DNA from 2 places in the Gordonia sp. AC31 genome. Region 2 is predicted to be linked to the other one. Evidence: predicted binding sites of a transcription regulator. Region 2 holds the regulator's gene; the other holds the start of a gene.
What was found. Region 2 encodes HspR, which represses chaperone genes until heat shock. Its sites were predicted from a motif close to ANNTGAGTNNNNNNNACTCANNT; they were not measured.
Positions count from the first base shown of each region.

Region 1: clpB (ATP-dependent chaperone ClpB) is a predicted target of HspR. The motif match lies at 6,033-6,055, and genes of this name have one in related genera.

Region 1 is NZ_JAUZVK010000005.1:78,921-93,925, reverse strand. It holds gene Q9R39_RS07980 (cytochrome P450) at 1-1,147, opposite strand, end outside; gene Q9R39_RS07975 (glycoside hydrolase family 15 protein) at 1,284-3,179, shown strand; gene Q9R39_RS07970 (glucose-6-phosphate dehydrogenase (NADP(+))) at 3,255-4,655, opposite strand; gene Q9R39_RS07965 (hypothetical protein) at 4,763-5,866, opposite strand; gene clpB (ATP-dependent chaperone ClpB) at 6,125-8,677, shown strand; gene Q9R39_RS07955 (helix-turn-helix domain-containing protein) at 8,733-9,023, opposite strand; gene Q9R39_RS07950 (zinc-binding alcohol dehydrogenase family protein) at 9,158-10,159, shown strand; gene Q9R39_RS07945 (DUF222 domain-containing protein) at 10,184-11,803, opposite strand; gene selB (selenocysteine-specific translation elongation factor) at 12,006-13,799, opposite strand; gene selA (L-seryl-tRNA(Sec) selenium transferase) at 13,810-15,005, opposite strand, start outside.
Region 2 is NZ_JAUZVK010000005.1:256,422-271,426, reverse strand. It holds gene Q9R39_RS08805 (DHA2 family efflux MFS transporter permease subunit) at 1-289, shown strand, start outside; gene Q9R39_RS08800 (MauE/DoxX family redox-associated membrane protein) at 286-705, opposite strand; gene Q9R39_RS08795 (hypothetical protein) at 902-1,084, shown strand; gene lon (endopeptidase La) at 1,233-3,575, shown strand; gene Q9R39_RS08785 (HNH endonuclease signature motif containing protein) at 3,657-5,447, opposite strand; gene Q9R39_RS08780 (DUF1353 domain-containing protein) at 5,549-6,367, opposite strand; gene dnaK (molecular chaperone DnaK) at 6,837-8,681, shown strand; gene grpE (nucleotide exchange factor GrpE) at 8,678-9,310, shown strand; gene dnaJ (molecular chaperone DnaJ) at 9,521-10,723, shown strand; gene Q9R39_RS08760 (heat shock protein transcriptional repressor HspR) at 10,727-11,125, shown strand; gene Q9R39_RS08755 (SRPBCC family protein) at 11,170-11,637, shown strand; gene Q9R39_RS08750 (hypothetical protein) at 11,656-12,762, shown strand; gene Q9R39_RS08745 (hypothetical protein) at 12,862-13,938, shown strand; partial or broken gene Q9R39_RS08740 (FAD-binding oxidoreductase) at 13,977-15,005, opposite strand, start outside.

The sequences.
Region 1 (15,005 bases), 180 kb from region 2:
CGAGCCGCGGGATCAGTTCGGCGAAGAAGCTCCGCATCTCCATCCGGGCCAGAGCGGCGCCGAGACAGAAGTGGACGCCGTAGCCGAACGACAGATGCTTGTTGGGGAACCGGCCGATGTCGAAGGTGAACGGGTCGTCGAAGACCTCCTCGTCCCGATTGCCCGAAGTGTAGGCGAGATAGACGGATTCGCCCTTGGCGATGGGCACACCTCGCACCGAGGTGTCCTCGGCAGCGGTGCGCATGAACTCCTTGACCGGTGTGGTCCACCGGATCATCTCCTCGACCGCGGTCCCCACGAGTTCGGGCTCGCGTCGAAGTCGTTCGAGTTCACCGGGGTTCTCGATGAGCGCCCGGAGGCCGCCGGAGATGGCGTCCTTGGTGGTGTCGTGCCCGGCGCTGGCCACGATCACGTAGTACGACGCGGTGTCGACGTCGGACAGCGGTTCGCCGTCGACGAGGCCGTTGGCGATGGCGGACGCCAGGTCGTCGGTGGGGTGCGCGCGGCGTGATGCGGTGAGTTCGCTGAAGTACGCGAAGAAGTCGAGCAGCGTCGTCATCCGCTCCTCGAGCGTCGCGCCGCGCCGGTACTCGACGTCGTCGGCGCCGAACAGTTCCTGCGTGAGCTGGTGCATTCGCGGGAAGTCCTCCTCGGGGAGGCCCAGCAGCGACAGGATCACGTACAGCGGGAAGCCGACCGCGATCTCCTCGACGAAGTCGCACTCGGGTCCGATGTCGCGCATCCGGTCGACGTAGCGTTTCGCAAGCTCGTCGACGCGGGTCTGTAGGTCGCGCAGAGCTTTCGGACGGAACCAGTCGGCGCCGATGGCGCGGACCTTGCGGTGGTGCGGGTCGTCCATGTGGATAAGGGTGCGCAGTCCGGCACCGGACTCCAGCTGAGCACGTGCCACATCGTCGGCGGCGGCGGTGGTCAACACCGGACGCGGTTCGCTCAGCCACAGGTTGTTGTCGCGCTCGATGTCCATGATGTCGGCGTGCTTGGTGATCGCGAAGAACGGCCGGTAGGGGCCGTGGTCGACACGCGGTACCGGATTGTGTGCCCTCAGGTGGGCCATCGCGGCGTGCAGTCGCGGCTCGTCGGCGTAGGCCTTGGCGTCGGCGAAGACGTTGGCGGCGTCGTCGGTCATGCTCGTGTCCACGCTGCTTGTCGGCACCGTTGTCCTTCCGTCGAGGGTCGATCGCTGTCGAGTGTCCGGTATCGGCGGGTTTCAGACCGGCGTATTGGGGAACCCGGTCGCCCATCCGAGATGAGGCAGGCACCGAATGGCCGGCATGAGCACCCCTTCCGAGTCAGGCGAGGACGCGGCTGCGACGGCTCGATGCGACGGCGCGACGACGGCCGACGCCACCGGTGACTATCTGCCGATCGCCGACCACGGTGTCATCGGGGACCTGCGTACCGCGGCCGTCGTGGGAGTCGACGGGCGGATCGACTGGTTCTGTTGTCCGCGGTTCGACTCGCCGAGTGTGTTCGGTTCGTTGCTCGACGCCCGCCGCGGCGGTGCCTGGACCGTGGAACCCATCGACGGAGAGGTCACCACGCGGCAGTTCTACCTCCCCGACTCCAACGTGCTCGTCACCCGCTTCCTGAGCGAGGACGGTGTCGCCGAGGTCCAGGACCTCATGCCGATCGCGCGCCCGCACGATCCCGACCATCGCACGCGGATCATCCGTCGGGTCTCCTGCGTGCGCGGCTCCGTGGAGTTCCGCGTGACGGTTGCGCCGCGGTTCGATTACGGGCGCCAGGCGCACACCGTCGTCGTCGAGGACGAACGCCGACTCCGTTTCGAGACCGACGATCTGGTGTTGCATCTCGCGTCGACGGTCGATGTCGACACCGTCGACGACCGGGATGCACAGGCCCACTTCACCGTCGAGACCGGTCAGTGCGTGACCTTCGTCCTCGCCCCCGACCCCATCGGGTCCGACATGCTCGACCACGACAGTTCTCCCGCGGTCGTCGCCGCGACGGTCGCATTCTGGCAGGACTGGGTCTCGCGCTCCTCCTACACGGGCCGGTGGCGGGAGATGGTGCACCGGTCGGCGCTCACGCTCAAACTACTGACGCACGAACCGTCGGGGGCGGTGGTGTCCGCGGTGACCGCCGCGCTTCCCGAAGAGATCGGCGGCGAACGGAACTGGGACTACCGCTACGTGTGGATCCGCGATGCCGCCTTCACGCTCTACGCGCTACTGCGGCTGGGTTTCACCGACGAGGCGGGCGCCTTCATGGACTGGCTGACCTGCCGGTTCGACGATGGCGCCGACGAAGCGGGGGATCTGGGACCGCTGCGGTTGATGTACACCGTCGACGGGGATCCGCCGCCGAAGGAGACCGAACTCGACCACTGGGAGGGTTACCGGCAGACCTCGCCGGTGTTGGTCGGAAACGCCGCCGCCGACCAGCTCCAGCTGGACATCTACGGCGAGCTCATCGACTCGGTGTACCTGTACAACAAGTACGGACCGGGGATCTCCTACGGGTCCTGGACGCATCTGTGCACGGTGGCGGGATGGCTCGTCGACAACTGGGATCGTCCGGACCAGAGCATCTGGGAGGTGCGGAGCAAGCCGCAGGACTACGTCTACTCGCGAGTGATGTCGTGGGTGGCCCTCGAGCGGATGATCCGGATGAGTCGTCAGCGCGGTCTACCGGGCGACGTCGCCGGTTGGATGAAGGCCCGCGACGACATCTTCCTGCAGATCATGGAGCGGGGCTGGAACGACGACGTGGGGGCCTTCGTCCAGACGCTCGACTCCGATCGGCTCGACGCCGCGCTGTTGCTCATCCCCGCCGTGAAGTTGTTGTCGCCCACCGATGATCGGTTCCTCCGCACGCTCGAGCGGATCGAGGAAGAGCTCGTGAGCGACTCCCTGGTGTTCCGGTACGACACCGACGGCGGGCACGACGGCCTCGACGGCGCCGAGGGAACGTTCTCCCTGTGCTCGTTCTGGTACGTCGAAGCACTCACCCGGGTCGGCCGCCTGGCCGACGCCCGGCTGGCGCTGGAGAAGATGTTCACCCACGCCAATCACCTCGGACTCTATGCCGAACAGGTCGGACTCACCGGCGAACAACTGGGCAACATGCCGCAGGCGTTCACTCACCTCGCGCTGATCAGCGCGGCCATCAATCTCGACCGGCGCCTGGGCGATTGAACTGAGCGCTGCGGAATCTGGTTGTGGTTTGTGCCGGAAGCCGGGACAAACCACAACCGGATCTCATGTCCGCGTTCAGATCCAGCCGGACCCGCCGCACAGGTCGTCGGCGGCCGCAGGGCCGGTCGATCCGGCCGCATACGGTTGCGGTGCAGGCGGATTCGCCAGCACCGGTGCGGCCACCTCCCACACGTGGGCGAGACCGTCGGGCCGGGTGAACAGCGACCGATCGCCGCGCAGCACGTCGACGATGAGTCGGGCATAGGGCGACAGGCCGTCGGCCACCTCGTCGAGCTGTTCGGTCATGTGGGCGACGGAGAGGTCGGTGCCCGAACCCGGTTCCTTGACGGTGACCGCCAGATCGATGGCACCGTCGCCGGCCAGATCGAAGGTCAGCACGGTGCCGTCCTTCGGGGTATCGGTCAGCGGACCGTCGGCGGGGGAGCGGAACACGAGGCTGAGTCGTTGGGAGCTGTGGTCGAGCATCTTGCCGGTCCGCAGCAGGAACGGGACGCCGTGCCAGCGGTCGGTGTCGACCCACAGACGCACGGCCGCGAACGTCTCGGTGGTGGAGTCCGCGGGGATGCCGTCGGTGTCGCGGTACCCCTCGTACTGGCCGAAGACCACCTCGGTGGGGTCCAGCGGCCGGAACGCCGCGATGACCGACTCCCGCGCGTCGAGCAGGTCGTCGGCGCCGAGCGACACCGGGGGTTCCATCGCGACTTCGGCCGCCACCTGGAACAGGTGGGTGACGATCATGTCCAGGAATGCGCCGGTGGCGTCGTAGAACTCGGCGCGGTCGGCGATGTCGAGGGTTTCCGGGACGTCGATCTGGACTTCCGCCACGTGCTCGCGGTTCCACACTCCCGAGAACAACCCGTTGGCAAACCGGAGGACGTGCAGGTTCTGGGTGCTCTCCTTTCCCAGGAAGTGGTCGATCCGGTAGATCTGCTTCTCGTCCAGGGATTCGTGAACCGCCTCGTCGAGAGTCCGGAAGCCGTCGGGGGACGTTCCGAACGGCTTCTCGTAGACGACTCGGGATCCCTTCGCAAGATCGTGCGCGGCAATGGCTTTCGTGTAGTGGACGAAGGTGGTCGGTGGGAGGGCCAGATAGTGGACCAGTTGAGCACCGTCGCCGACGGCGTCACGGGCCGCGTCGATCACCTCTGGCAGACGGCCGGGGTCGTCGACGGTGAACCCGCCGCCGGCGAATCGGATGGTCTCGGCGAACGCTTCCCATTCGTCCGATGACACCGACCCGTCCGGACCGAACTCCTCGATGGCGTCCTTCACGTGCTGCCGGAACTCGTCGTCGGTCCGGTCGCCACGGCCGTTGCCGATCAGCTGCCAGCCGTCGGGGAGCAGGTCTCGGCGGTGGAGCTCGTACAGCGACGGCAGGACCATCCGCTTGGCGAGGTCGCCCGTCGACCCGAAGAGGATGAAGATCACCGGCCCGGTGGAGTTGTCTGTGGTCACTCAATCCATATTGCGCGAACAGATGTGCAGAGTGCGGGATGTGTGCTGGATTCCGTTACCGATCCCGCACTGCGGATGTCAGCGGATCCCTGCGCCGCCGGCCACTTCTAGTCCTGCGGAGGTCCGGGCAGGGGGAGCGCAGACACCACGGCAGGGCGTAACGCGACGGGAACGACGTACCTGTCGCCCTCGAGCGTCAGCCAGCCTTCGTCGATGTACAACTCGAGCCGACGATGGATTGCTTCGACGAAGAACTCGCTGAGTCCGAGCTTGGGGACCCAGGCGTCGATCTCGGCGATACTCAGCGGTGAATCGCCGAGTCCGCTGACGACCACGCCGATCACCGACGACGAGAAGTCGATGTCGGGGTTGTATTCCCGAGGAAAGCCGGACCGAACCCATGCGATGAGTCCCACCCGCAGCACGTCGATCCGGGGCTCTTCCCGCCACAGATGGGCGGCTCGCCCGGGACGTGCGCTCGAGGTGTTGGCTTCGACGATATCGAGGGCCTGGGCAAACTCCCACAGGTCATGCAACGACGCGACGTTGCTCATGCTCTTGACGTGAGCGGGGAAGTCGATGTCGAGCCGGCGGGCGAGGTCGCGGGCATCGGCCGGTTTGAGCCACCGACTCTGCGTGGTGGGGCGGTGCGGACCCAGCCAGTCCAACAGCTCGGTGACCCGCCGGAGGGGCCGCGTTTCCAGGAGGGCACCGCGCTCGGTGGCCTCGTCGACTTCCTCGATGGTTGTGGTCTGGAACTCGAGCCCGGCGGCAAGTGCGAACTGCTCGGCGGCGTAGGCCGATACGGATTCGGTGCCGAGCCACATGCCGGTCTCCATCAGGTAACGGCGCATCGTCTCGATCGCGATGGCGAGCGGTTTGGCGTCCTGCCCTTGATTCGAATCGATGTGGTTGAGCATCGACACCATGGCATCGACGTCGTCGGCAGTCCAGGAGAGCGGATCGAAACCGGGGTTCACCTGCTCAATGGCGTCGAGCACGATGAACGCGTACGCCCCGATGTGGGTGACCGCCTCCTCGTCGTCCGGGAAGACTTCGGCGCGGAGCCACGACTCGAATGCTTTGGGAGCTAGGTGTCGCGTTGCTGAACCGAAGAGCGGTACCACGTTTGAGTGGTTGCCGTTGCCGGACTCGTTTTTGCGCTTACGTTGGGCGCGGCGCTTCTTCTTGTCGCGTGAAAGCTGTGACATCAGGCTCAAGAATAGGCGCCCGACTTGTGCGTCGTTCAATACTGCGGATCGGTTTGTCGCGTTCCGGAGAGTCTGTGGCGTCGGGTTCCGAGCCTGGACGGCTGGAGGGCGGCGAATCGCCAGCCCGACATCCTGGAGCAAGTGGGCTATGTCACAAAAACTTCCGCCTTGAGCGGAATGCACTCAACTCTGTTGGCGTTGTAGACCGCGTATGGCTCATACTTGAGCCTGTTGGACTTAAGAGAAAGGTGCACGCGAGTGGACAGCTTCACCCCCACCACCAAGACGCAGCAAGCATTGAGTTCTGCTGTGCAGGCGGCGGCCAGTGCTGGCAACCCCGACGTGCGACCGGCCCACATCCTCGTGGCACTGCTCGATCAGTCCGACGGCATAGCGTCGCCGCTGCTCAAAGCGGTGGGCGTGGACCCGTCGAGCGTTCGTGCGCAGGCCCAGGCTCTGGTCGATCGCATGCCGACGGTGTCCGGCGCCAGCTCGACGCCTCAACTATCCCGCGAATCGATCGCGGCCGTCACCGCAGCTCAGCAGCTGGCCGGTGAACTCGACGACGAGTACGTCTCGACCGAGCACGTCGTCGTCGGCCTGGCGACCGGTGATTCCGACGTCGCCAAACTGCTGCACAACCTCGGTGCGACTCCGCAGGCCCTGCGCGAGGCGTTCGTCGCCGTGCGCGGCAGCGCACGGGTCACCTCCGAGGATCCCGAATCGACCTACCAGGCTCTCGAGAAGTACTCGACCGACCTGACCGCGGCCGCCCGGGAGGGCAAGCTCGACCCGGTCATCGGCCGCGACACCGAGATCCGGCGCGTCGTGCAGGTGCTCAGCCGGCGGACCAAGAACAACCCGGTCCTCATCGGTGAGCCCGGCGTCGGCAAGACCGCCATCGTCGAAGGTCTCGCGCAGCGCATCGTCGCCGGCGACGTGCCGGAGTCGTTGCGCAACAAGACCGTCATCTCCCTCGACATGGGTTCGATGGTCGCCGGTGCGAAGTACCGCGGCGAGTTCGAGGAGCGACTCAAGGCCGTGCTCGACGAGATCAAGGGTTCGGCCGGACAGGTCATCACCTTCATCGACGAGCTGCACACGATCGTCGGAGCCGGTGCGACAGGCGATTCCGCGATGGACGCCGGCAACATGATCAAGCCGATGCTCGCCCGTGGCGAGCTGCGGCTGGTCGGTGCCACCACCCTCGAGGAGTACCGCAAGTACATCGAGAAGGACGCCGCACTCGAGCGACGCTTCCAGCAGGTGTACGTCGGCGAGCCGTCGGTCGAAGACGCCATCGGCATCCTCCGCGGCCTGAAGGACCGGTACGAGGTGCACCACGGCGTGCGCATCACCGACTCCGCATTGGTCGCTGCCGCATCGCTTTCCGATCGCTACATCACCTCGCGGTTCCTGCCCGACAAGGCCATCGACCTCGTCGACGAGGCCGCGTCGCGGTTGCGGATGGAGATCGACTCGCGCCCCGTCGAGATCGACGAGGTCGAGCGGATCGTCCGCCGTCTCGAGGTCGAAGAGGTCGCCTTGCAGAAGGAGACCGACGCGGCGTCGAAGGAGCGGCTCGAGAAGCTGCGCGCCGAACTGGCCGACCAGAAGGAGAAGCTCAACGAGCTCTCCGCCCGGTGGCAGTCGGAGAAGACCGCGATCGACGCGGTCCGAGACCTCAAGGAGGAGCTGGAAAGGCTTCGCGGCGAGGCTGATCGCGCCGAGCGCGACGGTGATCTCGGACGCGCCGCCGAGCTGCGGTACGGCCGTGTCCCCGGACTGGAGAAGGAGCTCGAGGCCGCGATCGAGAAGACCGGCACGGATCCGTCGCAGGACGTGATGCTGCAGGAGGAGGTCGGACCCGACGACGTGGCCCAGGTCGTGTCGGCGTGGACCGGAATCCCGGCCGGACGCATGCTCGAAGGCGAGACCGCCAAGCTGCTGCGCATGGAAGAGGAACTGGGACATCGGGTCATCGGTCAGAAGGATGCGGTGCAGGCGGTGTCCGACGCGGTGCGTCGTGCCCGCGCGGGCGTCGCGGATCCGAACCGGCCGCTCGGCTCGTTCATGTTCCTCGGCCCCACCGGTGTCGGTAAGACCGAGCTCGCCAAGGCGCTCGCCGAGTTCCTGTTCGACGACGAGCGGGCAATGGTCCGCATCGACATGAGCGAGTACGGCGAGAAGCACAGCGTGGCACGGCTCGTCGGTGCTCCGCCCGGCTACGTCGGGTACGAGGCCGGCGGCCAGCTGACCGAGGCGGTGCGGCGTCGTCCGTACACGGTGGTCCTGTTCGACGAGATCGAGAAGGCCCACCCGGACGTGTTCGACGTGCTGCTGCAGGTGCTGGACGAAGGTCGCCTGACCGACGGCCAGGGCCGGACGGTGGACTTCCGCAACACCATCCTGATCCTCACCTCGAACCTCGGTGCGGGTGGCGACAAGGATCACGTCATGATGGCGGTGCGGTCGGCGTTCAAGCCGGAGTTCATCAACCGTCTCGACGACGTGGTGATCTTCGACGCCCTGAGCCCGGAGGAACTGGTGTCGATCGTCGACATCCAGCTCGGCCAGCTCAAGAAGCGCCTCGCACAGCGTCGCCTCGACCTCGAGGTGTCGCTCAAGGCCAAGGAATGGCTGGGCGCTCGCGGATTCGACCCGCTGTACGGTGCCCGCCCGCTGCGCCGCCTGGTGCAGCAAGCCATCGGTGACCAGCTCGCCAAGCAGCTGCTCGCCGGGGACATCCGGGACGGCGACGTGGTGCCGGTCAACGTCAGTGCCGACGGAGAATCGTTGGTACTCGGCTGAGTTCGTGAATGACAAGGGACCCATCCTTCGGGATGGGTCCCTTTGTCTGCGCCGGCTACGGATGTGGGAAGCGGTCGAGGTTGTCCTCTACCCACAGGCGCAATGCGTCCAGCGGCCCGGCGGCGTCCACCCCGAGTTCCGTCAGTTGGTATTCGACGTGCAGCGGGACCGCCGGATAGACGGTACGGGTCAGCATCCCGGCTGTCTCCAACCGACGCAGAGTCGCCGTGAGGACTTTGGGGCTGATCCCGTCCAGCCGCACGCGGAGCTCTCCGAAACGCATCGGTCGATCGCGTAGGGCGCCGATGACCAGGGCGCTCCACTTGTCGGCGAGAAGGTCGAGCATCCCTCGGCAGGGACACGACGCAGAGTAGGCGTCTCCGCGATGGGACGGCAGTGACATGGCGCTGGCCTCGATGCTCTCTATTGGATACTAGGAGCCCTTGCGGGTAACTGGGGTCGTGTGGATACCTTAGCGCCATGACACGAGAGATGACAGCCCTGGTCGCGGTCGCCGCGAACTCCGTCGAGGACCCGAGCGCGTTCGCCGAGACGACAATGCCGGTGCCGGCGCCCCGTCCGCACGATCTCCTCGTCGAGGTCCGCGCGGTCTCGGTCAACCCGGTGGACACCAAAGTGCGTGCAGGCCTGCGTGACTCCGATCCGCCGCGTGTTCTGGGATTCGACGCGGCGGGGATTGTCGTCGGGATCGGCGACGAGGTGTCGAGGTTTGCCGTCGGGGACGAGGTCTACTACGCCGGTTCGATCGATCGGCCGGGAACGAATGCCGAATTCCATCTTGTCGATGAGCGGATCGTCGGGCGCAAACCGTCGTCCCTCGACTTCGGCGCGGCTGCCGCACTGCCGTTGACCACGATCACTGCCTGGGAGTCGTTGTTCGAGAAGCTGCGGGTCGATTCCGCGGACTCGGGAACGATCGTCGTGGTGGCGGGTGCCGGGGGCGTCGGCTCGATGGTCATTCAGTTGGCCCGGACCCTGACTGATCTCACCGTGATCGCAACCGCGTCACGGCCTGAGTCGCAGGAATGGGCGCGAGGACTCGGTGCCCACCACGTCGTCGACCCGAGACGCCTGCGCGAGGACGTGCGGGCATACGCTCCGCGCGGTGTGGACTACATCTTCTCGCCCCACTCGTACGGAAATGTCGAGTCCTATGCCGACATCATGGGTGTACACGGTCAGGTCGTCGCCATCGACGAGCCGGAAGGTCTCGATACCCTCCCCCTGAAGCAGAAAAGCCAGAGTTGGCATTGGGAGTTGATGTTCTCCAAGCCGTTGTTCGCACCGGAAGACGACTCGCAACACCAGATCCTCGGCCGGGTCGCCGAACTCGTCGACGCCGGCAAGATCCGCAGCACTGTCAACCGTGAACTGGCTGGTTTCACGATCGAGAATCTTCGTACAGCGCACCGGGTCTCCGAATCCGGAGGGGCGATCGGCAAGGTGGTCCTCACGCGCTGACCAACGCGGATGAGCCGGCGAACTTCACGAGGTGGCGAGTAACTCCATGAGGTGTGCTTCGACGAGGGAGGGCCGGGGCGTGCGTGGTCCGGGTCGGGGTGGTCGGACGTCGATGACGTGGCTGATTTTCAGCCATGAACGGCGCGCGTCATGTGGGCGTGGCTCGTCGCCGGACGTGGTGCGTCCGTGGATCTCTCGCCGCACCTGTGCCAGGTGGGCCTGCAACCGCTTGGGTATGTCGGGTCGGCGGTTGATGTATTCGGGGTTGGGCGGGGCGCCGGGTTCGGCGTTCAATCGCCAGGCGCAGCGGCCTTCGTCTGGCCCGGACCGGACGATCCGGGTGGTGTACTGGCCGGGTTGGTCGCCGACCATGCGGTTGTGGCGGGGACAGGCGGGTGCGAGGTCATCGATGTCGGTGAGTCCGCCCTTGGCCCAGTCTCGTTCGGCGTGATGAAGCTCGACCTGGGTGGCGGGCTGATCGCACCCGGGAGCCGAGCACACTTCCCCATCGGGGCGGGCGAAGGAGACGAGGCGTTGTTCGCGGGTGGCCAAGCGTTTACCCCGCCCGAAGTGCAGCGGCACAGCGGTGGCGTCTTTGAAGATCGCCAACCACGGCTGGACGTCACCGGCCATCGCGATCAGGTCCCGGACGGGAAGCAGGGTGCCGGTGGCGGTGGTGGCGAGTCCGGCTTCGCGGACGAGGTCGGAGAGGTCGGTTTTGATGATCAGCTGCACGGGCAGGCCGCGATGCGAGGTGCCGAGTGTGCCGTCGGCGAAGCCTGCGGCCAGGGCGGCGTCGAGGGCGTCGTGATTCGTTTGGGCGAGAGTGCGACCGTCGCGGTCGGCTGCCGAGGCCAGGGCGTCGGGGTCGGCGGTGCCGGCCGGTCCGGACGGTGAGGCGGGGTCGTCGGGGTTGTTGAGTCCGGGTTTGCCCCACACGGCGAACATCATGGTGAGCCGGGCGGCGAGTGCGGGGGTCAGGGTGCCCGATACTTTGGCTGTCCCGTCGGCTCGTTGGCGGCCGATCCACAGGCCGCGGCGTCGTTTCTGGTCGGTGTCGTCGGTCAGTGTGCCGTCGGGGTCGAGGTGGGCGAGCAGGCGGGCACCGAGTTGGGTGATGTCGGCGGGGGTGTGGGCTTCGGCGATCTCGGCCATCTGTCGTTCGGCGGCGACCTTGATGTCGTGGTCGATGGTGCCGGGGATGCGGTCGAGGACGTCGAGGGTGGCTTGTACGTGGGCGGAGCCGACAGCTCCCGCGGCGAACGCCTCGGCGAGGCAGGGGTGTTCGGGTGGTAGGACCTCGCCGCCGAGGCTGGTGCGGGTGGCGGTGGCGTCCATCTGCTTACGGCGGCGCATCGGGTTCGAGACTCGTAGCCGGTGTGTCATGTACTGCATGAGGGTGCGGCAGCCGGCTTTTCGGGGCAGGTCGCGGGCCTCGACCTGATCGATCTGCCGGTCACCGGCAACGGTGAGTCGCGCGATGGCGCGTTCGGTGGCAGAGGCGACGTCGATCAGTTCTTCGTCGGTGCATGACGACAAGTCGACGGTCTGTAGTTCGTCGAGGTTCGAGTGTAGTTCGGCGACGAGTTCGGCCGCGCGGGACACGGGTGCGCCGTGGTCGGCGAGTGGTGCGGTGCTGGGCATGACGGTCACCTCCCCCGAGAACCGTTGCTGCGAATGTAGGTTCGAGTGTACACCAATCCAGACGTGTGGCAAGGCCAAACATACTGCTGTGCAATGCTATTCGTTGATGTCGACTTGTCGGTGTCGTGTGGTAGGGGCCTCGGACGGAAGCTCTTCCCGCGATGCACGCGGCGACCTGTCCGACAGGACCACCGCCCGCGGCTCAGCGCACGACCTCGCGGTGCCCGGCGTCGAGCCGGCGGGTCCAACCACGGGCATCCAGGTACTCCAGTAGCGGAATCACCACGCGCCGAGTGGTTTCGAGCGCCTGACGAGCGGCGCTGGTGGTGAACGGCTGATCGAGCGAGGCGAGGGTGCGCATCGCCAGGGCGGGGGCGGTCGGCAACAGCACGACGCCGTCGCGCAAACGGAGAATTCGGCCCGTGCGCTCGGCGGCGGCGAGTTCTCGGGCGCCCAGGCCGAGTGCGGCGAGGTCATCGGCCTCGGGTGCACGGAACGGATGGTCGGCGAGCCGGCGCTCCAGTGCGCTGACCGCGTCGTCGGCATCACCCAGGGAGGGCTTGTGACCCGGGACCGCCAGGTGCCCGTCGGACGACGACAGCTCGGCTTCCGAGATGACGGTCGCCAGCAGCGTCGTGTCCGGAAGCCCGAGCAGTGCGGGTGCGCCGGACGCGGACAGCCCCGCCGACAACGGATCTCGGTCGTGTAGATCGACAACGGCGGCGCGGAGTCGCTCGGCCCAGGCGGTGAGGGAGGTTTCGGCGACCCACCACTCGCCGATCACCCGTATGCCGTGGGGAGCGGGCTCGGCGTCGTCGACCAGGCCGAGTCGCGTCAGATCGGTGACGCGCATCGCGCCACGCCGATGCACTTCTTCGGCGGCCCCGGCGTCGTCGGACATGGCCGCCAGCGAGGCCGCGCGTCGCATCGCGTCGCCCCGTCGGGTCAGCGCCGGGGGATCGGGGTGCAGCACGACGCCGCCGCCGACGATACGTTGGCCGGGATCGCGCAGGACCAGCCGATCGCCCCGCGACATCGGCACGGCGCGCGCGAGGGTCACACGCGCGTGGTCGCCGTCGAAGGGGCGCAACCGGACCGGTAGCGCCGCTGTGCCGATGTGCGCGACGAGGTGTTCCGGTGCCTCCTCGAAGGACATTTTGCTCACGCGCCGGACATCAGCGACAGCAGAGGTGTGCCAGGCTCCGGGCGTCACGAGTGCGTCGCCACGCGAGACGTCGTCGACGCCGACGCCGCGCAGATTGATCGCGACTCGGCTGACCGGGGCCGCGGTGGTGAGAGTTGCACCCTCGCTCTGCAATCCACGGACATCGAGTCGTCGGCGGTCGTCAACGGTGAGCAGGTCCAGGGTGTCGCCGACCGCGATCGTCCCGGCGGCCAGGGTGCCGGTGACGACGGTGCCGGCGCCGGTGCGGGTGAAGACCCGGTCGATCCAGAACCGGACACGCCCCGAGGTCGACGGCGGTGATGTCCCGGCCAAGACGGCGTCGAGCCGTGTGCGCAGTTCGTCGATTCCGACGCGATCGGGCGCCGACACCACGACCGCCGGCGCATCGGAAAGGCCGGTGCGGCTGAGGCGATCACGCGACAGATCGATCACTTCACGAACGCGGTCGGGCGAGGCCCGGTCGGCTCGGGTGATGACCAGCAGCCCGTACTCGATGCCGAGGGCGGCGACGGCATCACGGTGGTCGTCGGACTGGGCGCTCCATCCCTCGTCCGCGGCGACGACGAACAGGACGACGGGCGCCGGGCCCAGGCCGGCCAGCATGTTCGGGATGAACCGCTCGTGGCCGGGGACGTCGACGAAGGCCACGTCGGCACCGGAAGGCAGTGTGGTCCAGGCGAAACCGAGGTCGATCGTCAGCCCTCGGCGTCGTTCCTCCTCCCATCGGTCCGGCTCGATCCCGGTCAGAGCACGCACCAGTGTGGACTTCCCGTGGTCCACGTGTCCGGCGGTGGCCACCACGTACTTCACGAGCGCGACTTCACGACGCGCCCAGAGCCTGTCGGATCGCGGCGAGTACCCGCACGTCGTCGGCTTCGGGAACGCAGCGCAGGTCCACCAGACACGCGTCGTCGTGAACGCGGGGTAGGACTGCCGGATCGCCGACGCGTAGGCGGGCGGCCGTTGCGACCGGAAGCCGCACCGCCCACCCCGGCAGCGGCACGCCGGGTGCGCCACCGCCACCCACCCGTCCGTCATGGGCGACGATCGGGAATCCGACTGCCGTACCGAGGCGCTCGGTGCGCACGCGAAGTCTGTCGGGATCGGCGTGAAGGTACTCCCAGACGGGGGGTCGTGGCCCGCCGACGGTCACCTCCATCGCAGCCAGTGCCAGCTTGTCCGCGCGAACTGCCCGTGCCAGTGGGTGTTTCGCGAGGCGCTGAACGAGCGCCGCATCGCCGAGGAGGAGTCCGGCCTGCGGTCCGCCCAGAAGTTTGTCGCCGCTGGCGATGACGAGGTCGGCACCGGATTCGAGTGTCGTGGTGGCGTCGGGTTCGTCGGGCAGCAGCGGGTCTGGCTGCAGGAGTCCGCTGCCGATGTCGGCGACGACGGGCACGCCGTGCGCCCGGCCGAGGCCGCGTAGCTCGGAGAGCGAGGTCTCGCTGGTGAAACCCTCGACCCGGAAGTTGCTCGGATGCACCTTGAGGATCGCTCCGACGTCGTCGTCGGTGAGGGCGTCGGCGTAGTCGTGCGCGTGGGTGCGGTTGGTGGTGCCGACCTCGTGTAACCGGGCGCCTGTCGACGCGATCAGTTCGGTGAGCCGGAAACCTGCGCCGATCTCGATCATCTCGCCACGACTGATGACGACTGCACGCCCGGCCGCCAGCGCGGTCGTCGCCAGTACCAGTGCGGCCGCACCGTTGTTGACCATCAGCGCGTCTTCCGCTGCGGGACAGGCTTGTAGGAGAGCGCTGCGGGTGGCCGCCCCGCGCTTCGACCGGGTGCCGGACTCGAGATCGAGTTCCACGTCGACGTAACCCGACGCCGCGCCGACGGCGTCGAGCGCCGCGGGTGACAGCGGTGCCCGCCCGAGGTTCGTGTGCACGACGACCCCGGTGGCGTTGAGCACGGGGCGGACCGACGACGCATACGACGCGCTGACCGACTCCACGACGATCCGCTCGACGTCATCCGGTGGCGTCTCGCCGCGGCGGGCCGCGTCCTGGGCCTGGCGAA
Region 2 (15,005 bases):
CGCCGTCGACGACGCGCTCGCCGGTACCGCGTCGGGCGTGAACAACGCGGTGGCGCGGCTCGCGGGGTTGCTCGCGGTGGCGGTGCTGCCCGCCGTGGCGGGGATCGATGCGGGCCCCGGCGATCCGCTCGGCGCCGGCTTCCGGACGGCCATGTACATCTGCGCGGCGTGCTGCGCGGTCGGCGGGCTGGTGGCGGCGTGCACGATCCGCTCGAGCACGGATGTGCGGCCGCAGGTCCGTGCGGGTGTGGACACCGCCTGCCAGGATGCGGCTACCCGGGCAGGTTAGGCCCGGCGTTCGCCCGTGCCGGCCGCGATGGCCCAGAGCACCAGGACGGGCTGGAAGAACAGTCGCGTCAGGCGCTTCTCGTCGGTGTCGAGTCCGAAGGCGTCGATGTGCTCGACGTACTGGTTGATGTTGCCGGGGAAGATGACCACGAAGAACGCGGCCACGATCCACGACACCACCTTGCGGTGGCGGGGCAGCGCGATCAACGCGGCGCCCAGGGCGATCTCGACGCCGCCGGAGGCCAGCACCACGAAGTCCTTGCTGAACGGCACCCAGTCGGGGACCTGTGCCTGGAACTCCTCGCGCTGGGCGGTGAGGTGGCCGACGCCGGCGATCACCAGCACCGCTCCCAGGGCGATCCGGGCGATGGCCCGGCCCAGCGGCTGACGAGTGGTGGTCGGCGTGACGATCGACATGTGGGCTCCTCGGGTGGGTGTCGGTTCGGTTCTACCGCACTTCGTGGCGGGCGGGGTTTCGGACGGTCAGCGCCGGAGGGTTCGGGTCGGGATGAGTCTTGATGTCGATTTGTGGCACAGAAGTACTTACTTGTGATTGAGTGTTGTGATTGCGACCACAACGGTGTGGTCGCTCGTTGTATGCAGAGGACCGCCCATGACCCCCGATGTCGCACCCGCACACCGACTCTCCGTGTCCTGGCTGCATGCGGTGCCGAGTGCGCTGCGCGGGGCGGCCGGTGTCGTCGTGACCACCGCGGCGTTCTTCGTCGCGGTCGCGGTTCTGGTGATCGCCCAGATCGTCGTCCTCGCCACCCGCGCCGCGGTCGACCTCACCTGAGGTTCGCCCGGCTGACGCTCACGCCCACTGTCCCGACCGGACGGCTTCACCTGGGCGGCCGCACCCCGTTCGCTCCTGGCATAAATCGCCCGGGAACAAGATTCCTGCCACCTGGGTTGAGTCGGTCAGACTTAACTCTGGAGGTTTCATGTCGCAGACATATTCACTGCCGGTTCTCTTCGTTCCTGACGTCGTCGTCCTGCCCGGCATGGTCGTGCCCATCCCGCTCGACGATGCCGCACAGGCCACGGTCGACGCCGCCCGGGCGAGCGAGACCGGGAAACTGCTGGTCGCCCCACGTCTGGACGATCGGTATCCCACCTACGGTGTCATCGCGTCGATCGTGCAGGTCGGCCGCATCCCGGGCGGCGGCATGGCAGCCGTCGTCAAGGGTGAGCAGCGCGCGCAGATCGGAACCGGGACACCCGGTCACGGTGCGGCGCTGTGGGTCGAGGTGACCGAGGTCGACGCCGTCGAGGCCACCGACGAGGACCGTGAACTCGCCGGCGAGTACAAGAAGCTCGTGCTGGCGATGCTGCAGCGCCGCGAGGCATGGCAGCTCATCGACGCCGTCAACAAGATGTCCGATCCGGCGGATCTCGCCGACACCTCGGGCTATGCGTCGTGGCTGTCCGACGAACAGAAGCGTGAGCTGCTCGAGACGCCGGTGACCGCGGCGCGGTTGCGGCTGCTCATCGAGTGGACCGGCGATCATCTGGCCGAGTCCGAGGTGACCGAGAAGATCGCCGAGGACGTCCGCGCGGGCATGGACAAGCAGCAGAAGGAATTCCTGCTTCGCCAGCAGCTCGCCGCCATCCGCAAGGAGCTCGGCGAGGACGAACCCGAGGGCGCCGACGACTACCGCGGCCGCGTCGAGGAAGCCGACCTGCCCGAGAAGGTGCGCGAGGCCGCGCTCCGCGAGGTGGGCAAGCTCGAACGCGCCAGCGACCAGTCGCCGGAGACCGGATGGATCCGCACCTGGCTCGACACCGTCCTCGACCTGCCGTGGAACACCCGGACCGAGGACTCGACCGACGTCAAGGGCGCGCGCGAAATCCTCGACGCCGACCACCACGGCCTCGACGACGTGAAGGACCGCATCGTCGAGTACCTCGCGGTGCGTGCCCGTCGCGCCGAACGCGGCCTGCAGGTCGTCGGCGGACGCGGGTCGGGCGCCGTGATGGTGCTCGCCGGTCCTCCCGGGGTCGGCAAGACATCGCTCGGTGAGAGCGTCGCCCGGGCGCTGGGCCGCAAGTTCGTGCGCGTCGCCCTCGGCGGTGTGCGCGACGAGTCGGAGATCCGCGGCCACCGGCGTACCTACGTCGGTGCGCTGCCCGGCCGAATCGTGCGGGCCATCGGTGAGGCGGGATCGATGAATCCCGTTGTGCTGCTGGACGAGATCGACAAGGTGGGCTCGGACTACCGGGGCGACCCGGCCGCCGCGCTGCTCGAGGTCCTCGACCCCGCGCAGAACCACACCTTCCGCGATCACTACCTCGATCTCGATCTCGACCTGTCCGATGTGCTGTTCCTCGCGACCGCCAACGTCATCGAGAACATCCCGTCGGCCCTGCTCGACCGTATGGAGCTCGTGACCCTCGACGGGTACACCGAGGATGACAAGGTCGCCATCGCCCGCGACTACCTGCTGCCCCGACAGGCCGAGCGGGCGGCGCTGACACCCGACGAGGTGACCGTCACCGATGCGGCGCTGCGGGAGATCGCGGCCAACTACACCCGCGAACCCGGTGTGCGGCAGTTCGAACGGCTGCTGGCGAAGGCGCTGCGCAAGGCCGCGACCAACCTCGCGGTCGAATCGGGCGAAGGGGGAACCGCGACGGCGCCCGTCACCATCGACGAGCCCGATCTGCGCGACTACCTGGGGCGTCCGCGCTTCACGCCGGAATCGGCGGAGCGGACGGCGGTCCCCGGTGTCGCAACCGGTCTCGCGGTCACGGGCATGGGCGGCGACGTCCTGTTCATCGAGGTGAACGCCACCGAGGGTGAGCCGGGTCTGAAGTTGACCGGCCAGCTCGGCGACGTGATGAAGGAGTCGGCGCAGATCGCACTGTCGTACGTGCGGGCGCACGCCGAGCAGCTCGGCGTCGACCCGAAAGCGCTCGACAAGACCATCCACGTGCACGTTCCGGCCGGGGCCGTGCCGAAGGACGGTCCGAGCGCCGGCGTCACCATGGTCACCGCGCTGGTGTCGATGGCGACGGGACGTCAGGTGCGCAGCGATGTCGGGATGACCGGCGAGGTCACGCTCAACGGGCGGGTCCTGCCGATCGGTGGGGTCAAGCAGAAACTGCTTGCCGCACAACGCAACGGGCTGAAGACCATCTTCATCCCGCAGCGCAACGAGCCCGACCTCGACGACGTGCCGGCCGAGGTGCTCGACGCCCTCGACGTCCGGCCGATGACCGATGTCGCCGAGATCTTCGCGCAGGCGCTGGAAGTCGCCGTCGACGCGCAGGTGACCGCGGCCTGATCCCGCGCGCTGTAGCCCAGGCCCAGCCCAACACCCCGGTGGTTCGTGGACGATCACGTTCCGCCGGGGTGTCGGCGTTCGTCAGAATGGCGGGGGCTCGTCGTCGTGGGTTGTCGCTTGATGGTGGGTTGCCTCGCTCCGGGCGCGGCGGTTCGTTCCGCGCTGTTTCTTGTTGCGGGCACGTTCTTCTCGCCGCTTCGCGTGTTTGGCGGCGGTGCGTTCGGTGATCGTGCGCGGTTGTCGGCCTTGTTGTTGTCTGCCTTGCCGTTCGGGCACGATGATCCGCGGACTGGGCGGCGCTTTCGCTGCTTGTTCGAACCGGATGCGACGCAGGTTGGGGAAGAGGTCTTCGAGGGTTTCGGCCTCGCCGGGGATCACAAAGCCCTCGGGCGTCACGTATTCGGTGACCAGGCGGCCCTCGTCGTCGCGGTACTGCACATCGGTCCAGTCACCGTGGGTCTTGTGCAGATGACCGGGACGGCATTTGGCGTTGAGGTTCTCACTCGAGGTCGCACCCCCGCGTGCCGGCCGGGCGTGGTCGTACTCGGCGACGTGATCGACATCGGCGGTGAATGCCGAACGCGTGCAACCCGGCTCGGTGCAGTAGCCGTCGCGCACCCGCACGAACTCCGCACATGCACTCGTCGGACGATACGGGTCACCAGGCAGGGCAGCCGGGTAGACCACCACCATCTCCGACGACGGCGGCTCCGTCGACGGTGGCTCCGACGACGGTGTGGCCGAAGTCGGGGGTGCCGACGCGTCACCCGCGCCGTCGGTGTCATCTGTAGCCTGCTGTGGCGCAGCGATGTTCGCCGTCCGCGTGGGCTCGTCGTCGTATCCGCCCTCGCCGGCGACGACCTGCGTGGGTGGTGTGCGGATGGGGGTGACCGGTCTGATGGTCGCGTCGGGCCGGGCGGCGAGGTCGCGCACATGCTCGTCGGAGATGACTCCGTGCCCGTCGATCCAGCCGGGTCCGGACCCGCCGGCCAGGGTGTCGGCGTCGGTGACGACGTGGATCACGATGTCGGTACTCGCCGCCGAACCTCCAGGATCGACAGGTGTTGCGGTGCAGTCGGATTGTCCGCACGCACAGGTGAACGCTGTTCGGGTGAGCAACGCGTACATGGCGTCGGACTTGCGTTCCCCGAGGGTGCGGCCATCGCGGTCGCAGACGGATGCGGCGAGCTCCCGTACCGAGGCGTTGGAAGCTCGGATGTTCTCGGCGGCCATGACCGCGGTGATCTCACCGGTGCCGTCACCGTGGTTCTCGGTCCACACCCCGCGTTTGTCGAGCGCTTCGCGGCGCCGTTCGCGGACGGCGTCGGCGTCGTGGCCGAAGACCAGGCGGTCGATCATGTCGCGCAAACCTGACGTCGACCACGACCCGGACCGGGAGCGCAGCAGGTCGGCGATCGATTCGTCGAGCACCTCGATGATCCGGCGGCTGTCGGGGTCGTCGGGGTCGAGAAGGTGATCATCGGACACCAAGTGGGTGCGGCCGATGATCTCGCGGATCTGGTGCGGCCCGATGATGCCGTCGCGCAACGTCTCCAACACCCGCGGCAGTCGGTCACGCAGACACAGCGCCTCGTCGACCAGCATCCCCGCCCGGTAGCGGGTGATCCCGGCCTCGCGCGAGACCCGGGCGACGATGTCACCGAAACCGTCCGAGACGTAACTGTTGCCGACCGTGGTCAACAGCCGATCACACAACACCAGGATCGTCTGATAGCGGCACCACGCCAGATACGACTCGCCCGCGCGGATCGACCCCAGGCGCTGCATATGGGTGGCGGTGTCGGCATCGGCCGGACAAGCAGGATCGACCCCGGCGAGGAACTCGCCCGGCAGATTCGTCCATGCCCCCACAGTGACTCCCCCCGAAGTCGTTGCCAACCGGCCTGGTTGACCGGTTCAACTTATACATCCAAGGTAGACCCGACCACCGACAAGAATGCTCGGCCGAGCCGCTACGTGAGCCCGACGGTGCGAGCGATCCTCTCCGACAACAGATACAGCGCATAGGCGAAGTAGGCCACGATCGCGGCGGGCAGGACCCACAAGGCGGCCACGGCCGCAACGAGACTCGCCGCCCACTGGCGCCCCCACAGCGGCGCGGCGACGAAGATCATCAGCAGGGAGAGCAGGAGAGAGACCGCCGGCGATGATGTCGGCCACGACCAATCGAACAGCAGCGCCCCGCTCGAACCGACCGCCGCGCAGATGCCGACGAGGCTCAGCACCAGCCACCCGACCACACTGAGACGTCGCCATCCGCCGGCGACCCATCGCGTGCGAAGTGCCACGGCCGACCACATGATCCACCGCTTGAGCCAGGGGACGCCGGACGCCCGCATCATCTCGCGGAAGAACCGGTCGGACAGGGTGTCACTCCCGAGCGCGCCGGAGTTGACGGTGCCCGTGATGAGCTCGTCGTGGATGAGCGCCGCGAGTGAGTGTCTGCCGTAAGGGTTCTCGAACCAGCGCAGGAACCGGGGGATCGAGGCGAGGTCGGTGGGGTTGTCGTCGCCGGGCACAAACGCGCGGGCCGCGTCGACGGCGCCCCGCGCATCGGCTTCCGTCTGTCCTCGCTCGACCAGTTGTGTTACCAGGTACTCCTCGACCGCGGGATCGGAGAACCGGAAGGCGTTGCGCACGAGAAACTGTCGCTCGTCGATCTGCGCGATCTCGACCTCGCCACGCCCGGTCGGGTCGTCGACCTCGAAGCCCGACGTCGGCGCGACCCGCCACGGCACCCATCGCGGATCGTTCGGTGTGGTCTCGTTCATCGCCGCCTCCGCGTCGAGGGGATGTATCGACCGTAGCCCCCACGCGACCGGGACCGATGGGTAACGGAGGCGCAGCGTGTTGGGGTGGTGGCGTACTGACCACCGTGGAAGTTGCGGGCCCGGGGCCCCGGCGATGGCGAGGTCGAAGAAGCCACGCATCCGTATGACGTTGTGCCCGGAAACCGGGCGCAACGTCATTTGCGTTTGAGGCCCCGGCCCAAATTGAGCGAACTCCGCTCAATTTTTTCGACGATCCGGGAACAATCCGTCGGCCACCCCCGTTACACACTTCGAGAAACCTGAGCGACGAAGACTCAAGTCGGTTTGACTCGGATCTACTTTTTCAGTAGGACATGAGTCGGACGCACTGAAGTCCGGTCCCGCAGAGTTTCGCCACGACATCCCCGCGGTCGCGAGACCCCGGGACAAGGACTCGGGTGCACACCCGCAAACTAGGAGGAAGCCAAACATGTCTCGTGCTGTTGGAATCGACCTCGGTACCACCAACTCGGTGGTGGCCGTGCTCGAAGGCGGCGAAGCCGCCGTCATCGCCAACGCCGAAGGCGCACGGACCACCCCGTCGGTGGTCGCGTTCGCGCGTAACGGCGAGGTGCTGGTCGGTCAGCCCGCCAAGAACCAGGCGGTCACCAACGTCGACCGCACCATCCGCTCCGTCAAGCGCCACATGGGCGAAGGCGACTGGACCGTCGAGATCGACGACAAGAAGTACACCCCGCAGGAGATCAGCGCGCGCACGCTCATGAAGCTCAAGCGCGACGCCGAGTCGTACCTGGGTGAGGACGTGACCGACGCGGTCATCACCGTCCCGGCCTACTTCAACGACGCGCAGCGTCAGGCCACCAAGGAAGCCGGCCAGATCGCCGGCCTCAACGTGCTCCGCATCGTCAACGAGCCGACCGCGGCCGCCCTGGCCTACGGACTCGACAAGGGTGAGAAGGAACAGACCATCCTGGTCTTCGACCTCGGTGGCGGCACCTTCGACGTCTCGCTGCTCGAGATCGGCGACGGCGTGGTCGAGGTCCGTGCGACCTCCGGCGACAACCACCTCGGTGGTGACGACTGGGATCAGCGCGTCGTCGACTGGCTCGTCGAGAAGTTCAAGAGCCAGAACGGCATCGACCTGACCAAGGACAAGATGGCCCTGCAGCGTCTCCGCGAGGCTGCCGAGAAGGCCAAGATCGAACTCTCGAGCTCCCAGAGCACCTCGATCAACCTGCCCTACATCACCGTCGACGCCGACAAGAACCCGCTGTTCCTCGACGAGCAGCTCTCACGCAGCGAGTTCCAGAAGATCACCTCTGATCTCCTGGAGCGCACCCGCGCACCGTTCCAGGCCGTCATCAAGGATGCGGGCATCTCTGTCGGCGACATCGACCACGTCGTGCTCGTCGGTGGTTCGACCCGTATGCCGGCCGTCACCGACCTGGTGAAGGAACTGACCGGTGGCCGCGAGCCCAACAAGGGCGTCAACCCGGACGAGGTCGTCGCCGTCGGCGCCGCACTGCAGGCCGGTGTGCTCCGCGGTGAGGTCAAGGACGTGCTGCTGCTCGACGTCACCCCGCTCTCCCTCGGTATCGAGACCAAGGGCGGTGTGATGCACAAGCTGATCGAGCGCAACACCACCATCCCGACCAAGCGGTCGGAGACCTACACGACCGCCGAGGACAACCAGCCGTCGGTGCAGATCCAGGTCTATCAGGGTGAGCGCGAGATCGCCTCGCACAACAAGCTGCTCGGCAGCTTCGAGCTCGGCGGCATCGCCCCGGCGCCGCAGGGTGTCCCGCAGATCGAGGTGACCTTCGACATCGACGCCAACGGCATCGTGCACGTCACCGCGAAGGACAAGGGCACCGGCAAGGAGAACTCGATCCGCATCCAGGACGGTTCCGGCCTGAGCAAGGACGAGATCGACCGCATGATCAAGGACGCCGAGGCGCACGCCGACGAGGACCGCAAGCGTCGCGAGGAGGCCGAGACCCGCAACCAGGCGGAGTCGCTGGTCCACCAGACCGAGAAGTTCCTCAAGGAGAACGAGGACAAGGTCCCGGCGGAGCTGAAGGAGAAGGTCGAGGCGGCTGTCGCCGGGGCGCAGGAAGCGCTCAAGGGCAACGACACCGCGGCGATCAAGTCCGCGATCGAGAAGCTGTCGGAGGAGTCGCAGGCCCTCGGCCAGGCGATCTACGCCAACGCCGCTGCCGAGGCCCCCAACGGTGAGTCCGCCGCGGCCGACAGCGATCCCGACGTCGTCGACGCCGAGGTCGTCGACGATGCCGACTCGAAGGAGAACAAGTGACCGCAGGAGCCCATTCGTCGAATGGGTCCGGCGAGGAGCCGGTGACGGTGACCGACCGTCGTCGTATCGACCCGGAGACGGGTGAGGTGCGCGACGAGCCGGCCGCCGGCCCCGGCCCGGCCGACGCCGGACCGGTTGTCGACGAGTCCCAGACGGACGAGTCGCAGGCCGACACCGCAGCCGACGAGCCGGATGCCCGCGTCGCCGAGCTGACGGCCGACCTGCAGCGCGAACGCGCCCAGTTCGCCAACTTCCGGCGGCGTGCCGCCGAGGAGAAGCAGGGGTCGGTCGCCTACGGCAAGCAGATCCTGATCGACAAGCTGCTGCCGATCATCGACGACCTCGACCGTGCACGCGAGCACGGCGACCTCGACAGCGGTCCGCTGCGTGCGGTCGCCGACAAGCTGACCGGTGTGCTGGCCGCCGAAGGTCTCGTGGCCTTCGGTGCGGCGGGTGACGAGTTCGATCCCGAACTCCACGAAGCCGTGCAGCACGACGGTACCGGGGCACATCCGGTGATCGGATCGGTGTACCGATGCGGCTACCGCCTGGGCGAGAAGGTGATCCGCACCGCGATGGTGACGGTCACCGATCCCGCTCCCGCGGGCGACGCGCCCGGTGCACAATAGAACGACCGTCGCTCGATCCTGGGTGGGCGAACTCACCACTGATCCCTGAGGTGCGAGGAGCGCAAGCGACGAGCCACGAAGGGCGACGAACCCTTCGTGGCTCGCTTCGCTCGCACCTCAGGGAGCAGGTGGTCTGCTCGCACCTCAGGGAGCAGGTGGCCCCAACTGAAACTTCAATCCAGACAACAGAACTCAAGGAGGTGACGTCTGGTGGCACCACAACGTGAGTGGTTAGAACACGACTTCTACAAGGACCTGGGCGTTGCTTCTGACGCTTCGGCTGAAGAGATCAAGAAGGCCTACCGCAAGCTCGCGCGCGAGCTGCATCCTGATGCGAATCCGGGTGACAGCGCGGCCGAAGAGCGCTTCAAGCGCGTGTCCGAAGCCCACAGCGTCCTCGGCGATGCCGAAAAGCGCAAGGAATACGACGAGACACGCGCCATGTTCGCCGGCGGACGATTCCGCGGCGGCGGCAACGGCTTCCCGGGTGGCTTCCCCGGCGGCGGAACCACCTACACCACCGGCGGCGGTGGCGACTTCGACCTCGGCGATCTGTTCGGCGGGGCGCAGACCGGGGGCGGCGGTGGCGGTTTCGGCGACATCTTCGACGGCCTGTTCAACCGCGGCGGCGGAACGCAACGTACTTCGACGGCGAGCCGGCCGCGTCGTGGCAAGGACCTCGAGACCGAGACGACGCTCTCGTTCTCTGACGCCGCGCTCGGCACGACCGTCCCCCTGCGGGTGACGAGTCCGTCACCCTGCACCACCTGCCACGGCTCGGGCGCCAAGCCCGGGACCAGTCCGCGGGTGTGCGCGAACTGCAACGGTTCCGGGTTCGTGAGCCGCAACCAGGGCGCGTTCGGATTCAGCGAGCCCTGCCAGGACTGCCAGGGCACCGGGTCGCGGATCGACGACCCGTGCACCGATTGCGACGGCAGCGGCGTGAAGGTCCGCGCGCGCACCATCAACGTCCGGATCCCCGCCGGCGTCGAGGACGGTCAACGCATCCGGCTCGCCGGGCAGGGCGAGGCCGGTCGTCGTGGCGCCCCGTCGGGTGACCTCTACGTCGTCGTGCACGTGACCCCGCACAAGCAGTTCACCCGCAGCGGCAACGACCTTCGGGTGCAGCTGCCGGTGCGGATCTCCGAACTCGTTCTCGGAGCGACGGTCTCGGTTCCGACCCTGGAGGGTTCGGTCGGGGTGAAGATCCCGCCGAACACCACCGACGGCCGCACGCTGCGCGTGCGCGGTCGTGGAGTGCCCAAGCGCTCCGGCGGGGCGGGCGACCTGCTCGTCACCGTGAAGGTCGCGGTTCCGAACAAGCTCGACGAGGCCGCGGTCGAGGCGATGCGCGCCTACGACCAGGCCGAGCGGGCAAGCGGTTTCGACCCGCGGGCGGACTGGGGGCGATGAGTCATGGCCGGTGCGAGCAACTTCGACGGCGACGGCGCGACCTTCCTGATCTCGGTGGCCGCCGAACTCGCCGGCATGCACGCCCAGACCCTGCGGACGTATGACCGCCTGGGCCTGGTCACCCCGCAACGGACGAGTGGCGGTGGTCGCCGCTACTCGTCCCGCGACGTCGAACTCCTGCGCGAGATCCAGCGTCTCTCGCAGGAGGAAGGCGTCAACCTCGCGGGCATCAAACGCATCATCGACCTGAGCAATCAGGTCGAGGCACTCCAGCACCGCGTGCGCGAGCTGACCGACGAGGTGCAAGCGTCGCGGACCCGCCGCGGCGGCGAACTCGTCCCGGTGCCGCGCACCAACGCCCTGGTCGTCTGGCAGCCGCGACGCAAACGCACCACCGACTGACCTGGTTTCGACGCGAGCCCACGGACGTGCGTAACGTTGAGCGTATGGCTTCTGAACCCGTCACCACCGTCGACTCCGGCCCGCACAAGGTCTCGCGCCGGGTCGTCGTGAACGCCCCGGCCGCCGATGTGTTCGCGCTCGTGTCGAATCCGCATCGGCATCCGGAGCTCGACGGTTCCGGCACGGTCCGCGACACCCCTGTGGACGGGCCCGAGACGCTGACCCGTGGGGCGCGTTTCAGCGTCGGGATGAAGCAGTACGGCGTGCCGTACAAGATCACCTCGACCGTCACCGACTTCGAACCCGGTCGGGTCGTCGAATGGCAGCACCCGATGGGGCACCGCTGGCGGTGGGAACTCGAGTCGACGTCACCGACCACGACCGCGGTCACCGAGACCTTCGACTACTCGACGCTCCGGGTACCGAAGATCATGGAACTCATCGGCTACGACAAGAAGAACGGCAAGGGGATCGAGGGCACCCTGCGGGCCCTCGCGGCCCGGTTCGCCTGAGCCGGACCGTTACCCTTGATGGACTCCTCTTCCCCCGAGTCGTTCCCCGAGCCCGGCACCTCGGATGAACCCGTCGTCGTCCTCGGCATCGTCGCCGCGCCGGGCCAGGCGATCGACCTCGCCCGCAAGCTCATCGAAGCCGACCTCACCGACCACATCCAGACGACCTTCCCTGGCGCGCGCTGGCAGCTGGATCTCCTCGAGGCCGGCGTCGTACAGCCGCCGGCCGGCGACGCCGAGATCGTCGACGCCACAAGAGATCTTCTGCTCGAACACGAGTGGGATCTGGTGCTCTGCCTGACCGACCTGCCGCTACACGTCGGCAAACGTCCGGTCGTCGCGCATGCCAACGCAGTGCACGGCGTCGCGGTCCTCTCGGTGCCGGCGCTCGGCGCCACCGGAGTGCGGCAGCGGGCCCGCGGCATCATCACCGGACTCGTCGGTCAACTCCTCGGTGCCGACGCCGACGACCTCCGCGGTCACCAGAAGTCGCCGGCGCGGTCGGCGCTGCGCCATCGCGTGCGCCAACTCGGGACCGACGTCGACGAGGCGGGCACCGCGTTCACCGCGCGTGTCCTGACCGGGAACCTGCGTCTGCTCACCGGCATGGTGCGCGCCAACCGCCCGTGGCGGCTGGCACTCGGCCTCACCCGCGCCCTCACCGGGGCGATCGCGGCCGGGGTCTTCGCACTCGTCACCGCCGACATCTGGCTTCTCGCAGACACTTTCGGTGGGATTCGCCTGACCGGGGTGGCGCTCGGCTCGATCATCGCGATCACCGCGACGCTGATCATCGGCGCCGACCTGTGGGAACGTGGCACCTCCCGTCAGACGCGCGAACAGGTGGCGCTGTTCAACATCGTCACCGTGATCACGGTGGTCCTCGGCGTCGGCGCCTTCTACGCGGCGCTGTTCGTATTGTCCGCCCTCGGCGCACTGTGCCTGGTGGTGCCGCAGGTCTTCGGTGCGACGCTCGGCCACCCGGCCGGTTTCACCGACTATCTGGAGGTCGCCTGGCTGACGTGCTCCCTCGCGACCGTCGGCGGTGCCCTGGGCGCCGGCCTGGAAACCGACGAGGCGGTGCGCGACGCCGCCTACACGCAGCATCCCGCGGAGCCCATCTGAGTCGGTGTACCTGCACAGCCGGGTGTACGAGGACCGCAGGCGAGCCGCTAGGCTTGCGGGTCAGAACGCCACAGCAAGGTCGGCGACGGGAGGTGAACCATGTCCGAGGTACCGGCAAACGGTCCGATGCCAGGGTTCGTGGTCCTGGGTATCTCCGTCGTCGACGACCAGATCAGCTCGGTGGTCCGCGACGCCGACGGCCACGTCCTGGCGAGCAATCTCGTCGACCTTCCGGACGCGTCGGCGGCCGGTGCCGAGGCCGCGATCCTCGAACTCGTCGATTCCGTCCCCGTGGAGGTCGACCGCATCGGGATCTCGGCGTCCCGCGCAGACGTCCGCGACCACCTGGCTCGGGCCTTCGCGCCGGGCGCCGGCACCGGGCCGTCGTGGACGGAGAAGGTCGTCGTCACCGGCTATGCCGCCGCACTCGCCGAGATCGCGTGCACGCATGCGACGCGCGGTGGGGTGGTGGCCGTCGTCGACCTGGATCGCGATGCCGCGCCGGCCGCCGGCACGACCCTCGCCACCGTCGACACGTCCTCCGGCGCCGTCCTCGGCACGACCGACTTCGCGCCGGGCGACATCGCCTCGGTCACCGACCCCGACGCGGCGACCCGGCTCGCGACGGCGGTCACCCGCCTGCCGCGCGGGCGTGACATCACGTCGGTCATCGTGGTCGGCCCCGGCGCGCAACTCCCCGGCATCGCGCCGGCCTTCGAGTACGCGGCGCAACGCCCGGTCACCGTCGCGGACAACCCGGCGCTGGCCTCGGCCCTCGGTGCGGCCGATGCCGCGGTGGTCGCCGCGGCAGCACCCCCCGTCGCCCCGCGGACGTCCACGGGACGTCGCTGGTGGTTCGTCGGCGCCGCCATCGGCGCGGCCGTGTTCCTGGCCGCCGTCGGGATGACGCTGATCCTCACCGCCGAGTCGACGGTCGCCGAACCCGCGCCCGTCACCGTGACCGAGACACCGGCAGCGGTCACCTCGACCCAGGAGGCGACGGTCACCGAGACCGAGACGGAGACCTCCGTCCGCACGACGACGGTCACCAGCACCCCGCGTCCCGTCACTCGAACGGAGACGGTGACCGAGTCGGCTCCCGAGACGTACACCGTGACCGAGACCGAAACGGTCACGGCTCCGGCCGGCGGCGAGCCGAGCCTCGAAGTCCCCTGAGGCGCAACCGGTTCGGGGGAGCCAACTCCGGTACCGGGTCAGAACACCGGGTCGTGCTGGATGCGGCTGGCCCGGACGCCCGCGATGATCAGCGTGCGTCGGGTGTTCTCGATCATCTGCGGTGAGCCGGCGATGAGCACCTGGCGGTCCTGCCAGTCACCGGACCGGGCCACGACGTCGGCGAGGGTGCCGATCTCGTGGTCGATGCCGAGCTCGGCGGGTGTCGCCACCGCGTTGATCCACCACGGATCGCTCTCCTCCTGGGACACGGCGGTGACCCGCAGCCAGGGATTGGTCGACGCGATGCGGCGCAGGACGGTCAGGTCGTACAGCTCGCCCGGGTAGCGCATGCCGTAGAAGATGTGCGTCTCCGGCGAATCCGCGCGCATGGACATCTCGATCAACAACGCCCGCAGCGGTGCGAGCCCGGTCCCGCCCGCCACCATGAGGACCTTGCTGTCGCGGTCGACGTGCAGCGTCCCGTGCCCCTGGGCGAGGGTCCACACATCGCCGATGCTGGTCTCGCTCACGATCGCGGTGCTGACCGTTCCACGGGGGATCGCACGCACGTGGAACTCCAGTTCACCGGCCGGGTTGGGCGGGATGGCGGGGGAGAGATTGCGCCACTGCTTGGGCCATTGCGGGGTGTGCACCTCGAGGTATTGGCCCGTGTTGAACGTCAGCGGCGAGTGGGCGAGAAGCCGGACGACCGCGAGGTCCCGGGTGATCCGGTACTTCTCGACGACCTCGGCGGTCCAGCGCGCAGGATGGGTCGCGCTCTCGGCCGCGCCCCGCATGACCCCGGTGACCAGCATCATCGCCTGCGAGACGGTCTGTTCGGTCTCGGCGTCCCAGTAACCGGCCATGAGGCTGCCGAACTCGCCCATCAGGGCGGCGTACATCACGTGGTAATGCTCGGGCTCGACTCCGAACTTGCGATGGTCGCGTCCGAGCTGCGCGAGGAACTCCACGAGTTCGGCGTGACCCGACTCGGCCGGGATCGCTTCCAGCACATGGTCGATGACCCGATGGAAGGCCACTCGCTGGGCCGCCATCGACACCCCGAA